Regions from separate parts of the Shewanella sp. 1311 genome, predicted to be linked through region 1. Evidence: predicted binding sites of a transcription regulator. Region 1 holds the regulator's gene; each other region holds the start of a gene.
What was found. Region 1 encodes sigma-54, which starts transcription at its own class of promoters, with help from an activator protein. Its sites were predicted from a motif close to GTTGGCACGNNNNTNGNNT; they were not measured.

Region 1 (6,122 bases):
TGTTAAAAGTCTGCGATGTCATGCATAGCGGTGATGACTTACCGCTCGTTAACCACGATATTTGCATCACAGAAGCCCTGTACGAAATTTCCAAAAAAGGCTTAGGCATGACCGCGATTATCGATGATCAGCGCAAGCTGGTTGGTATCTTCACCGATGGTGATTTACGCCGCGTTATCGATGCCGAAGTGAATCTACGTACTACGCCCATCGCCGATGTGATGACCCGTAACTGCGTGACCATCACCGACGGTGTGTTGGCGGCCCAAGCGCTGCAAGTGATGGACTCAAAAAACATCAACGGATTAATTGTTATCGATAAAGACCGCCATCCAATCGGCGCTCTTAACATGCTAGACATGGTTAAAGCAGGAGTCATTTAATGCCACAGCAAGGATTTTACGGCCCAATCAGTGATGATGTGTGGCAACGCGCGCAAAAGATTAAACTGTTGATCTGTGACGTCGACGGGGTGTTTTCCGATGGTCGTATTTACCTAAGCAATAGCGGCGAAGAGCTAAAAGCCTTCCACACTCGCGACGGCTATGGCGTGCGCTCGATACTCACCAGCGGCTTTAATCTTGCCGTTATCACTGGACGTCAATCCAAAATCGTTGAAAACCGTATGACAGCGCTCGGCGTAACTCATATTTACCAAGGCGTAGACAATAAGTTCGAGCCCTATGAAGCATTGCTCGCACTCTATGGCGTTACCCCGGAAGAAGTGGCGTATATCGGTGATGACATTGTCGATCTGCCAGTGATGAATGTCGTCGGTTTAGCAGTCAGCGTAGCCGATGGTCATCCCTATGTTCGTCAGCACGCCCACTTTGTGACTACGCTCAATGGCGGCCACGGTGCCTTGCGTGAACTCACAGATCTATTGCTACTCAGTCAAAATAAATTCACTTCGGCCCATGGAATGAGTATATGAGTCGTGTGACACTCGCGATTATCGCTTTTTTTGGAACGGCATTAGTGCTTTATTGGCAAGTGCAGAACAAACACAGCGGTGATACCGATAACAGAGTAAAAGATCAAAATACCCCAGATTTCATCGTTGAAGATCTGCGCAGTGTTGAGTTCAATGAACAAGGGTTAGTCAATAGCCGTGTGACGGCGAAACACATGGAACATTATGATTCAACGAATCAAACTTACTTTACTCAACCTGTTTATCTTGTTTATCCAGACCAAGGTAAAGCACAATGGCAACTCAGAGCAGATCAGGGCAAGCTAAACAAGGAAACGGGCAAGGTTGTATTAGAAAACAATGTTATTATTGATGCCATTAGCCCAGAAGAACCGATCCAGACCTTGTCCACCAGTTATCTGGAACTCGATCTCAATACGATGATAATGACCTCTGACCGCACCATTTACGTCACAGGGAAAGATTTTAATATTCAAGGCCAAGGCCTTTATGCCGACCTCAACGCGCAAGAAGTGCAATTGACCAGTCAGGTAGTAGGAACATATGAAGCAAAATAACGTATTACTTGCCAGCCTAATGCTAATAATGAGCATGAGCGCCTTTGCTAAAGTCGACGACCTGAAACAGGAAGTCAAAATCAAGGCTGTGAGCCAAACGGCAGATATCAAGAACAACCAGATCATCTTCTTTGGTCCGGTTGAAGTCACCCAAGGTTCGATTAAAATCCATGCAGATCAACTGCGTGCATTTTCTGCCGAAGGTGAAAATAGCAAAATTTTAGTGGCCACTGGCAACCCTGCGACGTACAGCCAAGTATTAGACGATGGCCGTCCAGCCTCGGCGAGCGCGAAAGAAATTCGTTACGATATGGCGAGCCGCACCCTGACACTTAAAGGTTTAGCCTCGTTAGATCAAGCGGGCAGCCAAGTGACGGGTAATTTAATCCGCTACAACATCATCCAGCAAAAATTGATTGCCGAGAGTACCGGCAGTGGCGACGATCGCGTGATCACTATCATTCAGCCAGAAAGCTATCAAGATGATGCCAAACCAGACGCGCCAGCAGATAAACCTGTGAAAAAGCAGGACTCTAAATGACCCAAATCACCCTAAGAGCACAAAATCTGGCGAAGAGTTACAAGAGTCGCCAAGTGGTTAAAGACGTCAGTCTGACGGTAAAAACCGGTCAGGTCGTTGGCCTACTCGGCCCGAACGGCGCGGGTAAAACCACCACCTTTTACATGGTCGTTGGTCTGGTTAAAAGCGATAAAGGCCACATCTTTATCGACGATGATGATTTAACCGCAGATCCTATGCACCTGCGCGCCCGCAAAGGCATAGGTTACTTGCCACAGGAAGCCAGTATCTTCCGTAAACTGACCGTCCATGACAACATCATGGCCGTGCTTCAAACGCGTAAAGAACTAAAAAAAGAGCAAAGGGAAGAAGAGCTAGAGCATCTGCTTGAAGAGTTCCACATCACCCACATCCGTGACAGCCAAGGCATGTCATTGTCGGGCGGTGAACGTCGCCGTGTCGAAATTGCGCGGGCGTTAGCAGCAAATCCTAAGTTCATTTTGCTAGATGAACCCTTTGCTGGTGTCGATCCGATTTCGGTTATCGACATTAAAAAGATTATCGAACAGCTCAAAAGTCGTGGCCTTGGCGTGTTGATCACAGACCACAATGTCCGTGAGACATTAGATGTGTGTGAACATGCCTATATCGTGAGTCACGGAAACTTGATTGCCGAAGGAACACCCGCAGAGATCTTAGACAATCAGCAAGTTAGGGCTGTGTACTTAGGTGAACAATTCAGGCTATAGTTAATCAAGCGGAGCCAATGCAGGCAATTTATGCCACCATTGGACTCCACTCAAGATGATAACAAGCGACCTCATCCAACAATAATAACGTAGGGATCAGCGGTAACATGAAAGCGTCACTCCAGCTCAAACTGGGTCAACAGTTAACCATGACGCCACAATTACAACAGGCCATCCGTCTGTTGCAACTGTCGTCATTAGAACTGCAGCAAGAGATCCAGCAAGCCTTAGATTCTAATCCCCTTCTCGAGCTGGAAGAGGATCAATTCGACGCCACTAAAGACCCTGTAAACCAAACGCTATCCGATACGGATTTCAGTGAATCTAGCACCCTGCCGCCAGAAAAAGACAGCTCCACCATAGACACGGCAGAGTCCTTAACCAAAGAATCCATGCCCGACGAACTCCCCATGGACACCACTTGGGATGAAGTGTTCACCGCCTCTCCCAATTCTGGCCCCGGCGGCAGTCGTGAAGACGATATGCCCTTCCAAGGTGAGACCAGTGAAGGCTTGTATGAACACTTAGAATGGCAAAAAAACCTCACACCGTTTTCTGAAACCGATTTAGCCATTGCCACCGCCATTATTGATGCCATCGACGATCAAGGCTATCTCACCCAAAGCACTGACGAAATCCTCGAAGCCATGGGCAATTCTGAGGTTGAGCTCGACGAAGTCGAAGCTGTACTCAAGCGCATTCAACATTTTGATCCCATTGGTGTTGCCGCCCGCGATTTAAGCGAGTGCCTGTTGATCCAACTGTCGCATTTCGCCGCTGACACGCCCAACCTAGAAAACGCCCGCATGCTGATCAAAGATCATTTAGATCTGATCGCCGCCCGCGATTTTAGATTGTTGATGCGTAAGACTAAATTAAAAGAGGATGAGTTAAGAGACGGCATCGCGCTTATCCAAACCCTCAATCCCCGCCCAGGTTTATTGATTACGCCCAACGATGACGAATACGTCATCCCAGATGTGTCAGTGTCGAAGAAAAATGGCCGTTGGGTGGTTGAGCTTAATCCTGACTGCATGCCAAAAATCAATGTAAATCAACATTATGCTTCGATGGCGCGCAGCACTAAAAGCCAAGCCGATAGCCAATTTATTCGTGGTCATCTGCAAGAGGCTAAATGGTTTATCAAGAGTTTAGAGAGCCGTAATGATACCCTGTTGAAGGTGGCGAACTGTATCGTCCAATATCAGCAAGGTTTCTTTGAATACGGTGAAGAAGCCATGAAACCTATGGTGCTGAACGATATTGCCGAAGCGGTAGAAATGCATGAGTCGACCATCTCAAGGGTGACGACACAGAAATACATGCATACCCCTAAGGGACTTTTTGAACTAAAATACTTCTTCTCTAGCCACGTCGGTACTGACGATGGTGGGGAATGCTCATCCACAGCAATCAGAGCCTTCATTAAGAAACTGGTTGCAGCGGAAAACCAGAAAAAACCATTAAGCGACAGTAAGATGGCACAACTTCTGGCAGAACAAGGGATCAACGTAGCCCGCAGAACCATTGCGAAGTACCGAGAGGCTATGCTCATTCCGCCTTCTAATCAGCGTAAAAGTTTATAACCTACAGTGGATATCGGAGGACGTTTCTATGCAAATAAACCTGAGTGGACACCATGTCGAAATTACCGAATCGTTACGTGCATATGTAGAAGAAAAGTTTTCAAAACTTGAACGCCATTTCGAACAGATCAATAATGTGCACGTTGTGCTCAATGTCGAGAAAATGCAACAGATTGCCGAAGCGAGAATAAATCTTATCGGTGGTGAAGTTTTTGCTACTTCAGAGCATGCTGACATGTATGCCGCTATAGACGCCCTGATTGACAAGCTTGATCGTCAGGTTATTAAACACAAAGAGAAGTTAACAAAACACTAATAATGGAACTTTGTACCATACTGCGGCCGGAGTGCACTACCTGCGCCACTCCGGGCAGCAAGAAAAAGGTACTGGAACTCATCAGCGACTTAGTCGCTGCCCAGTACCCGACCCTCTCATCTCAAGAGATATTCGAAAGCCTAGTGGCGCGCGAAAAGATGGGGAGCACAGGTATAGGTAACGGCATCGCCATTCCACATGGTCGACTAGCCGATATAGATCAGCCCATTGCCATACTCATTAAGTGTGAAGAGCCGATAGCATTCGATGCTATCGATAAGCAACCTGTTGATATTTTATTTGCACTACTGGTGCCTGCAGACCAATGTCAGCAGCACTTAAGTACCTTGTCTTGCATGGCCGAAAAGCTGAGCGACAAGCAAATATTAAAGCAATTACGCAAGACGCATGATGAAACGGAACTCTATCAGGTAATCACTGGATGAAACTGGTCATAGTGTCGGGCCGCTCAGGCTCAGGCAAATCTGTCGCCCTAAGGGTACTCGAAGATCTCGGCTATTATTGTGTCGATAACCTTCCCTTGCCCTTAATCGGCACTTTGCTTGAGCAACTCAAAGGCAGTAACGATCTCGTCGCCATTAGTGTCGACGTGCGTAACATGCCTGAGCAGGACAAGGTCTTAGTAAAGCAACTCGCGAGCCTGCCTCCTGATACTGAGTTAACCAGCTTCTTCCTCAATTCCAGCGATAAAATTCTGCTCAAGCGTTACAGCGAAACCCGCCGTTTGCACCCTTTGTCGAAGAGCCAAGTCTCTTTGCAAGAAGCGATAAAACTGGAAGGGAAGCTGCTCGAGCCTATGTCAAAACTGGTCGATCACTACATAGATACGTCGAACCTGAATATCTATGATTTAAGCGACCAAGTCAGACAAATTCTGCTCGGCAGCGTTGATAAAGAGTTAGTGATTAACTTCGAGTCCTTTGGCTTTAAGCACGGTATGCCAACCGAAGCCGACTTTATGTTCGATGTACGCTTCCTGCCTAACCCACACTGGGAACTGGCGCTGCGTCCATTGACAGGCTTAGATGAACCCGTGGCTGAGTTCTTAAATCGTCAACCACTGGTCAATAAGTTCATCTGGCAAATCGAAAATTTACTGGAAACTTGGCTGCCACATCTCGAGCGCAACAATCGCAGTTATTTAACTGTGGCGATTGGCTGCACGGGTGGGCAACACAGATCGGTTTACGTCGCAGAGCAATTGGCTAAACGCTTTAGTAACGGTAAACATAAAGTTTATGCCCGCCATCGAGAGCTGAATAATGCCAAAGCTTGAACGTCAGATCACCATCTGTAACAAACTGGGATTACATGCCCGTGCCGCTACTAAGTTGGTGGTACTGGCATCCGAGTTTGATGCGACCATCACCTTAATACAAGGCGATAAACAGGCATCTGCCGCCAGCGTGCTTGGCTTATTGATGCTTGAAACTGGCATG
Region 2 (6,122 bases), 840 kb from region 1:
CATTAAGGATGGCAGTTTATATAAACAAATCGTCCTACCGCAAGCACTAGCGCCCAAAGGCAGTTTTATGCAGGATCTGGTTGTCGATTCACAAAAAGGCTGGATTTACTTAGCCGATATCGCTAACCCAGGCCTCATAGCGGTTCGTATTGACGATGGTCATACAATACGTTTTTCAGATCATAGTTCGCTGCAGGCCGAAGCGGATGCAGTAATGAACATAGACAACAAAACAACATTGTTTAATGGCAAAGTTGCCAGTGTCGCGGTCAATCCGATCAGTTTATCCGCTGACGGAAACACACTCTATTATGGCGCAATGAATGGCACTCACTGGTATCAGTTATCGACTGCGGCTTTACAAACAGGCAACGATAATAAAATTATCGCCACTGTAAAATTAGTCGGAGCCAAGCCAGTATCAGATGGCGCATCAACGTCCAAACAAGGTAATCATTACTTTACCAATTTGAACCACAATGCCATTTCCATGCTAGATAACAAAGGCACACTAACCACAGCGGTCAGTTCTCCACTACTGGATTTTCCAGATAGTGTGCAATTTGGTGAAACGGGTTGGTTATATATTTCAGTAAATCAATTGCATAAAGCAAAAGCCTTCAATGGTCAGGCCGAAACTGCTAAACCACCTTATCGCATCATGCGACTCTGGACCGGTGAAGATACCGCTGCGGGGCAATAATATTTGAGCTGCAACTGCAAAGTTGCAGCTCATTTTTGCTTAAGGGCCATAAAGCATTCATCGCAATCTAAGTAAACGCCCCCATAACCTTCACTTTTAAGCCTAAAAACTACATCTCTGCATTCGATTCACCCGCTTCGATTTGCTGCTCGTATTTGCTGAGCTTGTTGTAGAGGGTTTTCACGCTGATCCCCAGCTGCTCGGCAGTATCGGTTTTATTGCCTTGAGTCGTTTCTAATGCTTGATAAATGGCGATTTTTTCTAAGTCATCTAAACGCATGCCCTGCGGGATAACGACTTGGTCATCGCCAGAAGCGCCCATTTCACTTGCCTGTGGCAACTGTAAATGGCTGGGTAAAATCTCTTGATCTGCCAAAATATAGGCTCGCTCAATGGCATGTTTTAATTCACGCACATTCCCTGGCCAAGGATATGCCGCAATCATCTGCGCACTGTCTTCAGCGAGGCTTTTATTCTGCTTTTCGGCCACATTACGATAGGCAAGAAAATGCTGCGCTAGCCCGAGAATATCATCGCCACGTTCCCTTAAGGGTGGAACGCGGATAGGGAACTGGGCCAAACGGAAATACAAATCTTCGCGAAATTGCCCAGCCTCAATCGCCACTATGGGATCACGATTAGTTGCCGCCACAATCCGCACATTGGCATACTGCACTTTGGCACCGCCAACGGGACGATATTCGCTATTTTCAAGCACTCTGAGTAACTTCACTTGATGCTCAATCGGCATTTCGGTGACTTCATCAAGAAATAAGGTTCCACCTTCTGCCTGCTCAAATACGCCTTTGTGATCGCGATTCGCACCAGTGAAAGCGCCTTTGACATGACCAAACAGCTCACTATCGACCAACTCAGGGCTTAATGCACCGCAGTTAATTGCAATAAAAGGCTCGTTCAATCTCGGGCTGGCAAGATGTATGGTATTGGCAACGAGCTCTTTCCCTGCGCCACTCTCACCAATAATCAGCACATTACTGTCGGTCGCAGAAACGCGACGTATCGTACGATACAGCTTGTGCATAGCTGCAGAGGAACCGACAAGCAAACCATATTGGTCTAGCTCGCTGGAAAAAGGCCGAGGCCGGATTGGTGATGAGACTAAATACTGGGCAAAATCGGCGAAGATGTCACTGATCAACGTCATATCGTAGGGTTTACGAAAATGATAACAGGCAAAATTCGACATTAACTGATCAAGATTGGGGTTCGGCTGACCATCGGAGAGAAAAATAAACTCGATATTAGACAAGGCCGTATTGTCCAGCAGCCCAAGATAATCCTCACGGCTAAGGCTAGACAGCTCAATGATGGCAACATCAATGTGGTTCGCCTCAAGCTGCTCTATCCAAGGTAAATCATCGACACTGCGTAGCTTATTAAAGTCGGCTGCGCCGGCGAGTTCTAAGATAGCTTGCTCGGCGTTTACATCCTGCAGGTGATAAAAAAGTGTCAATCGAGCCATGCTATCCCACTCCCTGTGTATGAAGGGCTACTGTATGTCAGTCGTGAAATTTTAACAACAGCAACGGTAATAGTTGCCGATATTCTAAGAGGATGGCGCAAGTAACCGAGAATATCAGCCTAAAAATCAGCCTGTTAACATACCATTAAAAATGAGAACAAAATATGCATGGTAGCTGAACGAAACGCAATTAGTTAAGCCAAACCGTTAAACAGGACTGTGCCGAACACTGGCATTTGGAGGCATTCATGAAGTCTAATGTTGTGCAACATCAGACTGATATCCGCGCCGATATCAGTTTGATTGATGAAATAATAAAGCTCAATCAAGAAGGGCTAACATTCTACAATCAGGCAATGACGTACGTCGAAGACTATAACCTTAAGCGTATTTTTTCGACCAAAGCGAATATCCACCAACGAATGTTGACGCGTTTTGAACAGCTGCGCCCTCTAACTGGTGAGCCTATTCATGGTCTAAGTCATGCAATACCAGTGACTTATACTCAAGTGACCAAATTGCTGCAACAATGCCATATGGCACAAGCGATGGCCGCACTTGTCGCCATTGAACAACAAGTGTTAATCCAGATGAAACAAGCGGTAAGGCAAGCACATCAGCCACAGCTTGCCAATCAGCTCGCAGAAGGTGCCGCTTGGTTGCAAATCAGTTGCGATGGTATGAGTTCACTCAACCCCAGTTAATCCTTGTAGCTGTTAGCATCAGTGCACATCAATATGATGTCTCTGTACTAATACGGCTTGCTACTGCATACGCGAAACCTTACACACTCAACCGCACTTATTCGTGCGGTTTTTTTATGCTCTAAAGATGGCTTTGCTTACCAGAAAAAATTACATTTTGTCGGTAAAAAAGACCGACTTAGGGGAAATCGCTGAGACATGAAAATATCGAAACCATCAACTAAAAGCATTAAATTCAATAACTTAATAAAACTGGCACGATTCACGCATTATCTAACATCGGGAAAACAACGGAGGATATGATTATGAAAACCACAACAGCATCAGTACTAGCGACCTTACTTGTCGGTTCAATCAGTTTAAATGTCGCAGCGGCTCAAGATTGGAAGGACGGGGCAAAGGATGCGTGGATCGATGGTAAAGCTGAAACCACTTTACTGCTCAACACTAACCTCAATTCCTTTGACATTATCACCGATGTGAAAGACGGAAACGTCACATTAACAGGTAAAGTGGAAAGCAGTGTCGATAAAGCCCTCGCCTCTGAACTGATCAAAAGTTTAGACGGGGTAAAAGATGTCGATAACCAACTCACTGTAATGAATGAGAAAGAAGGCACCAGTGACGTTGTCGCGTCGTTGACCGATTCTAAGGTTGCCACAGTCGTCAAAACCCGTTTACTGTTTTCAACCGATGTTTCTGGCACCCAGATTAATGTGGATGTCGCCAATGGTATCGTCACCTTAAAAGGTGAAGTTGCTAGCGATGCCGAACGTCAGTTAGCGCTGAAAATTGCCGAGAATACCGACGATGTGAAAAAAGTTGTCGATAAAATCAAAGTCGTTAAAAAAGCCTCTTAACGCTAGTTAAAGCTGCATTTTCTGTAACTGCACTTTCTGAAACTAGCTTTCAAAAGTAGCGCTTTAACAGTTGTAGCACTTTAACAGTCAGAGTTAAGTACAAGGCGTTAATCTTGCCTCAACTTTTGAACTCGATTGATAAGAAAGAGTAATAACAAAAAACCAGCCTAGGCTGGTTTTTTTATGTCCATTATTTCACTCAATCAAGCAAGGTCTTCTAGGACACGTAGATAAGACTAGGTTTGAGAAAACGAAATCAAGGTAGGAAAATTGAACGACATCAGGCTAATGCTGGAAGCGATAACACCTTAAGCAATAGTGCCTGAAACTATATTTTCAGAAACAATCATGCCTAAAAAATAATGCCTGAAGTCGCGTTAAAATGCGGGCTCAGCGCTGGCTTCAAAGCCAAACTGGAACTCATAAAAATGCTGACCATTTTCAATACTGATGGCCATAGTGCCCGTTAATCCTTGCAACTCGCCCGCGCCGGAATGGGGAACCACTTCTAAGATCAAACGGTTTTGTCCATCGGTCATAATGCCAAAATGTTGCAGCACGAAACTCCCCTGCTTACCACACACCTTGCCAACCACTTGCTCAATCGCCACATAGCCAGCCGAGCCTTTGACTGACGTCATTGCACTGAGCATTTCCCCTTGGCTTCGGCCCTCAAGCTCGCCATAAAAGGTTTTATCTAAACCCATACGCCCAAGCGTCACACCGCCCACACCCGTAGCATAGGTGCTATCTGGAGTGAGCTTAACATCAAATTTCCCAGTGATTTTGCTAACTTGCATGACACTCTCCTTGTCAAAACATTATGCCAAGTCTATCTACCCGAGAATGCTTGCCGCTGCGGCAAGCATGATTCACGGAACGAAAAATAACTTAGCACAAGCCTGCGCAGATCCATAATGCATTTACTCCCGACCCGTTGCGCACGACTACTCACTACTGATTTATGTTAATGATGCCAGTTTCGCTGACTGTCACCTCTAAGGTTTTGACGATTTCAGGGCTTTCAGACATAGGTTGGTCAGGCGCTCTATCGCGATAAGTCACGGCAATTTTGAATGGAGCTTCGAAGGGATAAACAGGTTCAATATTGTCCACCTCAATGCGATCACCCAGCATAACGCTGCCTAAATGCTTCAAGTTATTGTGTTCAAAATCGAGGCTAAACAAGCCAAGATACCAAAATGCCCCCGAACCTTGAGTCGTCACAATAAACGGTGCCACAAAGGGCATAGTCTGCATTTTAGGATCATCTTGAATGGGCGCGTTACTCTGGGTGTCGGGCTCTAAAGCGGGATCGAAATTTAACGGCGTAATGCGCAAATAATCCAGTAATACTCGGCCTTTTACCTCGCCATCTTGATAATCGCCCATTGCAAATTCTGTTTGCTTGATCTTAATAAAATGGGTCAATGCAACCGATTTACCGCCCTCTGGTAGGGTAATTTCAAACGGGTTAGCGGTATTTAAGCTAAAGAGTTTAAGCATCACTTCCGACGCATTCGCCACCGGCTTAACCTCCAGCGGTGTCACCACTTCGACCTCATTGGCCTGTGCCTGCGTTTTTTCCTGCGCCATAGCCTCGTCGTATTGCATGACCTTACCATCTTCCATCACCATATAAATATCATCATTGGTCATGTTGAAACGGTAAATACCTGCGGCGAGTATGGCTAATATCACTAAGGTGCCCGCTAAGGTTAACTTTACAAACGTACTCATTTTCTCTCCCCAATCGCGCGCTTTGTGCGCTGCTTTTCTAACACTGATCAACTTCAAATCAATGTCGGAGCAGTATTACAGATACTGAGTTAAAGCGAAGTGGGTAAAGTGTAAAAAAGTGACGCTATTTTGAAATTTGTCAGGCTAAGTTCAGCAACATGTCCTTTACTCGGTGAATATTATGGGCCGAGTAAATACTCAGCCCAACACTTAGCTACTTCTCGTTTTTCCACAAGGCTGGGGTTTGACTCGGTTGCCAATTACTTTGGGAGAAATGGGCTTGCACTAAGGAATAGATTTTATCTTGATACGAGACAAAATCAGGCTGCTGATAATCATGCTGATCCTGCCAAGCGGGGGCATAGTTATCTAGCGTGTCGAAACGGTATCCTTGGCGCTGCGCCTCTTCCACGAAGCGTTTAATTTTAGGCAAATTGATGGTCGCACCTTGACCACGGTGCGCATTCTCAAACAGGAAGTCGTGGGTCAAGATCACCACTTTACCGTCGTGCAAACCATCGCTGCAGTCTAAGTTCTGCGTGCGACTGTTGAGAGGGTTCATTGTGGTGCCCGCACAGGTGTTGATCACTTGATTGATTTTATCCACCAGCTGAATCCCATCGGCCATAGAT
Region 3 (6,122 bases), 850 kb from region 1:
GAGCCGTTATCCATCCTCTTCAGTTATTTCCTGATAAGGCACAAACACCTTAAGGGATGCGGGTTGGACTTCAATGGTGAGATCCGCGGGTTCAAAGATTTCGCCATCAATCACATATTTACACTTGGGCTCACTACTAATACGCACTTTTTTTGCGTGGGCGTGGTGAACCTTGGTTGTGCTAGATGGCACGTTAGGTGGCTTTGACTGTGTGTCTTTATTGCCTTCTTTTACCCATCCTGCAATGGCTAATTCGGCTAGGCTAAGGAGCTTGTCTGTCGGCTCACTGCCGGCATCTAGCCAGGTAATATCGAGCAGGCCATCTGTCATGTTTGGCTCGCCATCGCCCTGTGCTAATACGCTGGTAAAGGGGGCGGCATTGGCAACAATAAGGCTATGGGTGGTCAATGTTGTGGGCTCGGCATCATCTAAGCTGAGCTGTATGGTTAGAGTGATATCGGCATTCACGGCGCGCCATAAGCCATCGAGGTAGGCAAACTGGCCGAGGGCATTTTTACGTTCACGGCTCGCAGATTCAATCATCTGCTGTTCAAAACCAATGCCCACAAGTAGCAAGACTAAATGTTGATTACAGCGGGCAGTATCGATAGCTTGGTAATGGCCTTGGATAATATTATCTAAAGCCTGAGAGACAGGAATAAGCTTACTGCCTAAACCAAATAGCGCGTGGCTGAGAGCGTTAGTGGTGCCTAAGGGAATGATCCCTAAGGCGATGTCGGTGTTCACTATTTCCGATGCCACCTCTGTCACTGTGCCATCGCCACCACAGGCAATAATGATATCGGCGCCGCTACTACGGGCTTTTTTGGCGAAGGTATTTGCGCTGATATTTTCGCTGGTGAGCTTTAACGTTAGGTCAAAATAGGCTTTTAGTTCGTCTTGGATTTGCTCGCCATATTGTTGCCATTTGCCGCCGCCAGAGACCGGGTTGGCGATAATCCACGCCACTTTATGGATGTTGATTTTGCCTTGCTTGAGCATGTGTTCAAGGGCGCGTAATTGCCATTTGTTTAAGCCCGCGGTTTTGCGGACCTGCTTAATTTGTTGCAATACTTCGGCGAAGTTGCGCTGTTTATCTTTACAGACTAAATAGGCGGCGAGCACCAGTACTGAGCGGCCGCGCCCCATAGCACAGTGGATCAGCACCTGTTTATTGGCGCGCACTTGGCGATGTAACCAGTTAACGGCTTGATTGAGCTGGGCGCTGGTCGGCACGCTATGGTCGAGGATGGGAATGTTTAAATACTCGATATGATCTTCAAACTGCGACCAATCTAAGCCATCAAATTCGGCGGTCACATCAAGAATTGCGGTGATCTTATTGGCTTTGATTTTCTCCAGATCCGCAGAAAATAATCGGCAGCCGAGATACAACTGCTCATCTATCTTTTGCATCGACGGCACAGAGTCGCGTTTTCTCGCCCAATGGTTATACAGTCGGCTACCCAATAGAAACGGAATAAAGCCCCAGCGAATATACCAAGGGATAGTGCCATCTTGGCGCTTTCTAAAGATGCTGGCGAGATTAAACCAGTAGGCTGAACCGACTAAAAATAGCGACAGGCTTGTCCAAGCCCAAATAAAGGTGAGCAGGGGAGACGTACCCGTTACTGCAAAATAGGCGAGTAACACGGCACCCATAAAGTAGAAATATTTGATGTGGATTTTGCTTAGCATACGCGCCCTCCAATGCTGTTTTTTGATTTAACCGCTGCATGTTGAACGGCTGACTGAATCGGTGAATCGCGTTGTTAACATTAGATCAAAAGGGTGGCAGTAGATATGTCTATTGCCACCCTCAAGTTAGGTTAAAGTGTCAGATTAGCACTTAGTATCTTTAGCCTTAACGCCTTCTTTCACTTCTTCACAGGCATCTTCAATGGCATTACCTGCATCAGTCATCACTTCATCAATTTTTTCGCCGGCATCTTCGGCTTTGTTATCACTACAGGCGGTTAAACCTAAAGCGAGCAATAATGCCAGTGAAGCGCTTGTCATCAGAGTAAATGGTTTCATATACATCTCCTTTCTAAAAAATAATTAAAGTCGTGGTGACTTGCCCTTGAGGGCATTAATCAGCAGTGAAATCACGAGTAACACAATAAATAAGAAGAAAATAATTTTTGCGATACCTGCTGCTGCGCCTGCTATTCCAGTAAATCCTAATAGTCCAGCAACAATGGCAACAACCAGAAATACTAATGTCCAACCTAACATATCAACCTCCTCGCTTAGTATTAATCCTTCTTATGACCGAGTGTGTCATTTGTAAGGTACGGCTAATGGTGAATTAGATATTGCGAACTTAATGCCAACTTTGAAATAATTGCCTATGATTTTGATTTTAATTGACATTTATTTAATTGTCTTTCGGTTGGTTTGAGTGGGTATATCGATTGATATGCAATTTTTACCTAAGCTTCGGTAAGAGTTTCAGCCATATGTACGGCAATTGAAATTGATTTTTAGTGAGGATAGGTGACTAAAAAGCCGGCAGTGATGAACAGTGCCGGCTTTAAGTATCAGTTTTAAGACTGAGCAATAGGGCTAAAAGCGGTTAAAAACGATTCAGCGGTTTCCAGCGTAGTAGTGTGACCGGAATGCTCGCGCCTTGGGATAACAGCAAGTTAATCCGAGATTGATACGCCGCGCCTACCATTAAATGTTTGGCTAAATCCACCGCATTACGGGCTTTATAGTCATCTAAATAACTGCCTTTGGCCCACGCATTAAATGCACCTAGCGCTGGGCCTGCCCAGATTTGGTAATCCATTTCGCGGCCGACTTCACCTGTGTTTGACCAGCGGCTCGATAGACCCAAATACCAGCGGAAAATCAGCGCCATCTTACGTTTGGGATTATCCAGTGCGCGCTCGATTTGCTTTGGATCGCGCTCGTTAAAGTGGGCGACAGTACCCGCCCAAATGTCATCGAGTGATGAGCGGAACACTTGCTCTTCGAGCTTTTTACGCTCGTCCGTAGGGATAGCATCAATCGAATCGTAACGGGTGTAGATCTCATAAAGCTTATTGGCGCGCATCGGGAACAAAGTGCCACGCTTTACCACTTGTAATTTCACGCCCATTTCGAACATATCAGCGGCAGGTGCCATAGTCACATCGGCCATTTCTGTGGTGGCGAGTAACTTACGGGTGTGTTCGCTGGCGCCCGCTTCGACGCAAGCTTGGTTGATAGAACCTGTGACGATGAATGCCGCGCCCATGTTGAAGGTGGCTAATGCTGCATCGGGTGTACCGACGCCGCCGCCTGCGCCAACACGGATGGGCGTTTTATATTGATATTTAGCTTGGATTTCATCTTTTAGTGCCAAAATTGTCGGCAATAGCGTGACCAATGGACGATTGTCGGTATGGCCGCCAGAGTCGGCTTCGGCTGTTATGTCGTCCGCCATTGGCACAAGTTGCGCCATCGCCATTTGATCTTGGCTGATAAGGCCATCACTCACTAATTGCTGGAGGATTTTGGCAGGCGCCGGCTCCATAAACTTAGTCGCGACTTCGGTGCGGCTGATTTTTGCGATGACTTTATTGCCAATGACTATCTCGCCATGTTCGTCGCGGCTCAACCCCGCTGCACGGTAATAGACGATCTGCGGCGTTAAACCTAAAAATGCCGAGGCTTCGACTGTGCGCACTTTATGTTTTAAAAACAGCTCAACGCTGCCGCGCTCTAACGCGGGCTCGCTTGGGCTGTGAATTAAGTTAAAAGCGTAAGGACCATTGGGCAGCGCTGCTTGAATGCGGGTAATGGCTGCTTCAACGCGGGATGGAATTAACCCAGCCGCGCCAAATGAGCACAAAATGCCCGCTTGGCCGAGGGCGATAACCAGTTCTTCCGAGGCAATACCGTTAGCCATAGCGCCGGCGTAGTAAGCGTATTTGACGCCGTGGACGCGGCGAAAGTTACTGTCGCCTAAACTTTGGGTGCCAAGGGCAGGGGCAAAGGCGCTGACAGGGTGTGAGCCCAATGGAGCTTGGCTGTCACTTGTGGTCACTTCGGCCGTTTGCGCTATGCCTAAGCCTTTTTCACTGTGATTGACTAAGTAACAGGCTTGACTTAAATCTTTGAGTTTTTTGCCTAATGAGTCGATATCAAAGCTCAGCTCTGCATCGTTGACTTGCCACGGCCAAGGGCTGAGTTTTTCGTTATTGCTATTGAATTGATCTAGAGTATGGCTAGTCATCTTGGGTCTCGTTTTTATTGCAGCTGCGTTGCTATTACTTGAGTAAAAAGTTCGGGTGTAAAAAGCCAACGCAGCGGCAGGATTATTTTTAAGTGATTCAATAAATAGAATTTACCGCATTAAGCTTCTTCAATACAGATGGCGATGTCTTTGACTTCATAAATCCGCAGGCCATCTTTACTCAAGTTGGCATCGCCCATAATGATGCGTTTGCCATTGTCGTCTGTCACGCTGGTGATGTGTACATCCAGCGACATCTGCTTGTTTAATGGGTTAATTTGGCCGCGATACTTCCATTTGATATCCGATAATATCTGGCCGAATTTTGGACTCTTAAAGCCCGCACCAAGGTCTTGGTCAATCGCATAGGTTTGCATCAGCTCGATAATGGCTTCAACCCCTAATGAGCCTGGCATTACCGGATCTTGATGGAAGTGGAATTGGAAGAACCAATCACTCGGGTCAATGGTGCGCTCGGCGTATAAATAGCCAAGGCCCGCTTTACCGCCGGTCTTCACGATGTCGGCTTTGTCGATAAAGTTAAGCTGACCGCCCGCTAAACGGTAATGCGGCTGACCTTCTGGCGCGTTAAAGCTGCGATGCTGTTTATCTAACAGATTGATTTGGCTATCGGCGGCTATACCATTTTGCACATGCCAAGGCTGAGTGATCTTGCCGTTGTCTATGCCAAGTTGGTTTTTCAGCGCATCGCCCTTGAAGTAACCAAATACCGCTTTACCTTGGTAGAAAGGCTCGCCATCGCAGCTTAGCTCGAAGCTAAAATTCTGGATGATGTTGCTGCCGGCAATCACAGTCGATAACAAACGTGAGTCGTTCACGATTGTTTTGCCGCGTAAATCCACGTGGCGCAGAAGCTTACCGCTACCGTCCAAGTTACGGAAAAACAGTTCTTGGCCGGGGAAGCCCAAGGTGGTGCCCATATAGCCTGAGATAAAGCCGTTTGGCTGCAGTGATATCTCCATTAGCACAGAATAGGGCATCACAGCGTGATGGCTATTTTTATCGTAATACCAAGCATTTGCGGGCACTTCGTATTCGGCGATGCACGAAGAAGGCTTTTTCAGTTCGCCGCGTTTGCCGTCAATCGCAATGACGCGAGTCGTGAGCTGCAAATCACCGCAAGGCGTGCGTGGTGGAATTAGGCCGCGATAGATACTGAAATCAGGGCCGAAGCAGTTTTCGATGTCGCCAGTGGCAAATTCGAACATGTGGTACGGCGTGAACGGTAGGGTATCGGGCACGCGGTTAGCATACTTTGAATCCGCAGGCGCGACTGGTGCAGGCACATGCTTAAGCGGCACTACGCCTTTGTTGGTTGGCGCGGTTAAATCTGGCAGCTGCGCCATCAGCGGCGCGGCGAACGATGCGGGTGTTGTCGAAACTAGCGGCGCAGCCGAAGCAGCATCTTTGGCAGTATTGTCAGCGGTGCTGGCATCATTATCCGCAAGGTAGCGAGTGCATTCGGCTTCTTCTTTGATCATCACCCCAAGGTTTTGGAAGTCCACCACCACTTTGCCATTGAGCAAAATATCGATATTCGCCTTAGCATACGGGCGCGGGCTCATACCGATTTCGGTGATTTCCATGCGATAGGTGAGCAGGGCAGATTGCGGCAAGACTTGACCGCGACAACGCACTTTTTGTGATGCGTTTTCGAGCGGTTGGAAACGGCCATCTTTCACACTTAGGTGCATACCAATATGCAGCATAAAGAATTGCAGTAATTGACCACAGCCTTCGGCCATTAATGATCCCGCCATCACTTGGTCGCCCTTGAAATGACAAGGGAAATACCAATGGTCGGCTTCGAGCTGCTTATGGCCTTCAACTGAACCTAAGCCCCACGCGCCGCCATGCACCTTAAGATTGCTGACCT

Region 2: the regulator sigma-54 is predicted to act here: its motif matches at 3,142-3,160, upstream of AC5YB3_RS18665 (BON domain-containing protein).
Region 3: the regulator sigma-54 is predicted to act here: its motif matches at 2,319-2,337, upstream of AC5YB3_RS18695 (DUF1328 domain-containing protein).

The regions. Positions count from the first base shown of each region.
Region 1 covers NZ_CM181686.1:3,391,031-3,397,152, reverse strand. The annotation lists gene AC5YB3_RS15215 (KpsF/GutQ family sugar-phosphate isomerase) at 1-383, shown strand, start outside; gene kdsC (3-deoxy-manno-octulosonate-8-phosphatase KdsC) at 383-934, shown strand; gene lptC (LPS export ABC transporter periplasmic protein LptC) at 931-1,491, shown strand; gene lptA (lipopolysaccharide transport periplasmic protein LptA) at 1,478-2,032, shown strand; gene lptB (LPS export ABC transporter ATP-binding protein) at 2,029-2,760, shown strand; gene AC5YB3_RS15190 (RNA polymerase factor sigma-54) at 2,868-4,346, shown strand; gene hpf (ribosome hibernation promoting factor) at 4,375-4,662, shown strand; gene ptsN (PTS IIA-like nitrogen regulatory protein PtsN) at 4,665-5,108, shown strand; gene rapZ (RNase adapter RapZ) at 5,105-5,959, shown strand; gene AC5YB3_RS15170 (HPr family phosphocarrier protein) at 5,946-6,122, shown strand, end outside.
Region 2 covers NZ_CM181686.1:4,235,850-4,241,971, reverse strand. The annotation lists gene AC5YB3_RS18680 (L-dopachrome tautomerase-related protein) at 1-703, shown strand, start outside; gene AC5YB3_RS18675 (sigma-54 interaction domain-containing protein) at 813-2,186, opposite strand; gene AC5YB3_RS18670 (hypothetical protein) at 2,435-2,890, shown strand; gene AC5YB3_RS18665 (BON domain-containing protein) at 3,196-3,750, shown strand; gene AC5YB3_RS18660 (DUF3224 domain-containing protein) at 4,128-4,550, opposite strand; gene AC5YB3_RS18655 (hypothetical protein) at 4,705-5,490, opposite strand; gene AC5YB3_RS18650 (polysaccharide deacetylase family protein) at 5,705-6,122, opposite strand, start outside.
Region 3 covers NZ_CM181686.1:4,242,570-4,248,691, forward strand. The annotation lists gene AC5YB3_RS18685 (diacylglycerol kinase family protein) at 7-1,698, opposite strand; gene AC5YB3_RS18690 (hypothetical protein) at 1,843-2,037, opposite strand; gene AC5YB3_RS18695 (DUF1328 domain-containing protein) at 2,062-2,238, opposite strand; gene pfaD (eicosapentaenoate synthase subunit PfaD) at 2,579-4,225, opposite strand; gene AC5YB3_RS18705 (hotdog fold thioesterase) at 4,345-6,122, opposite strand, start outside.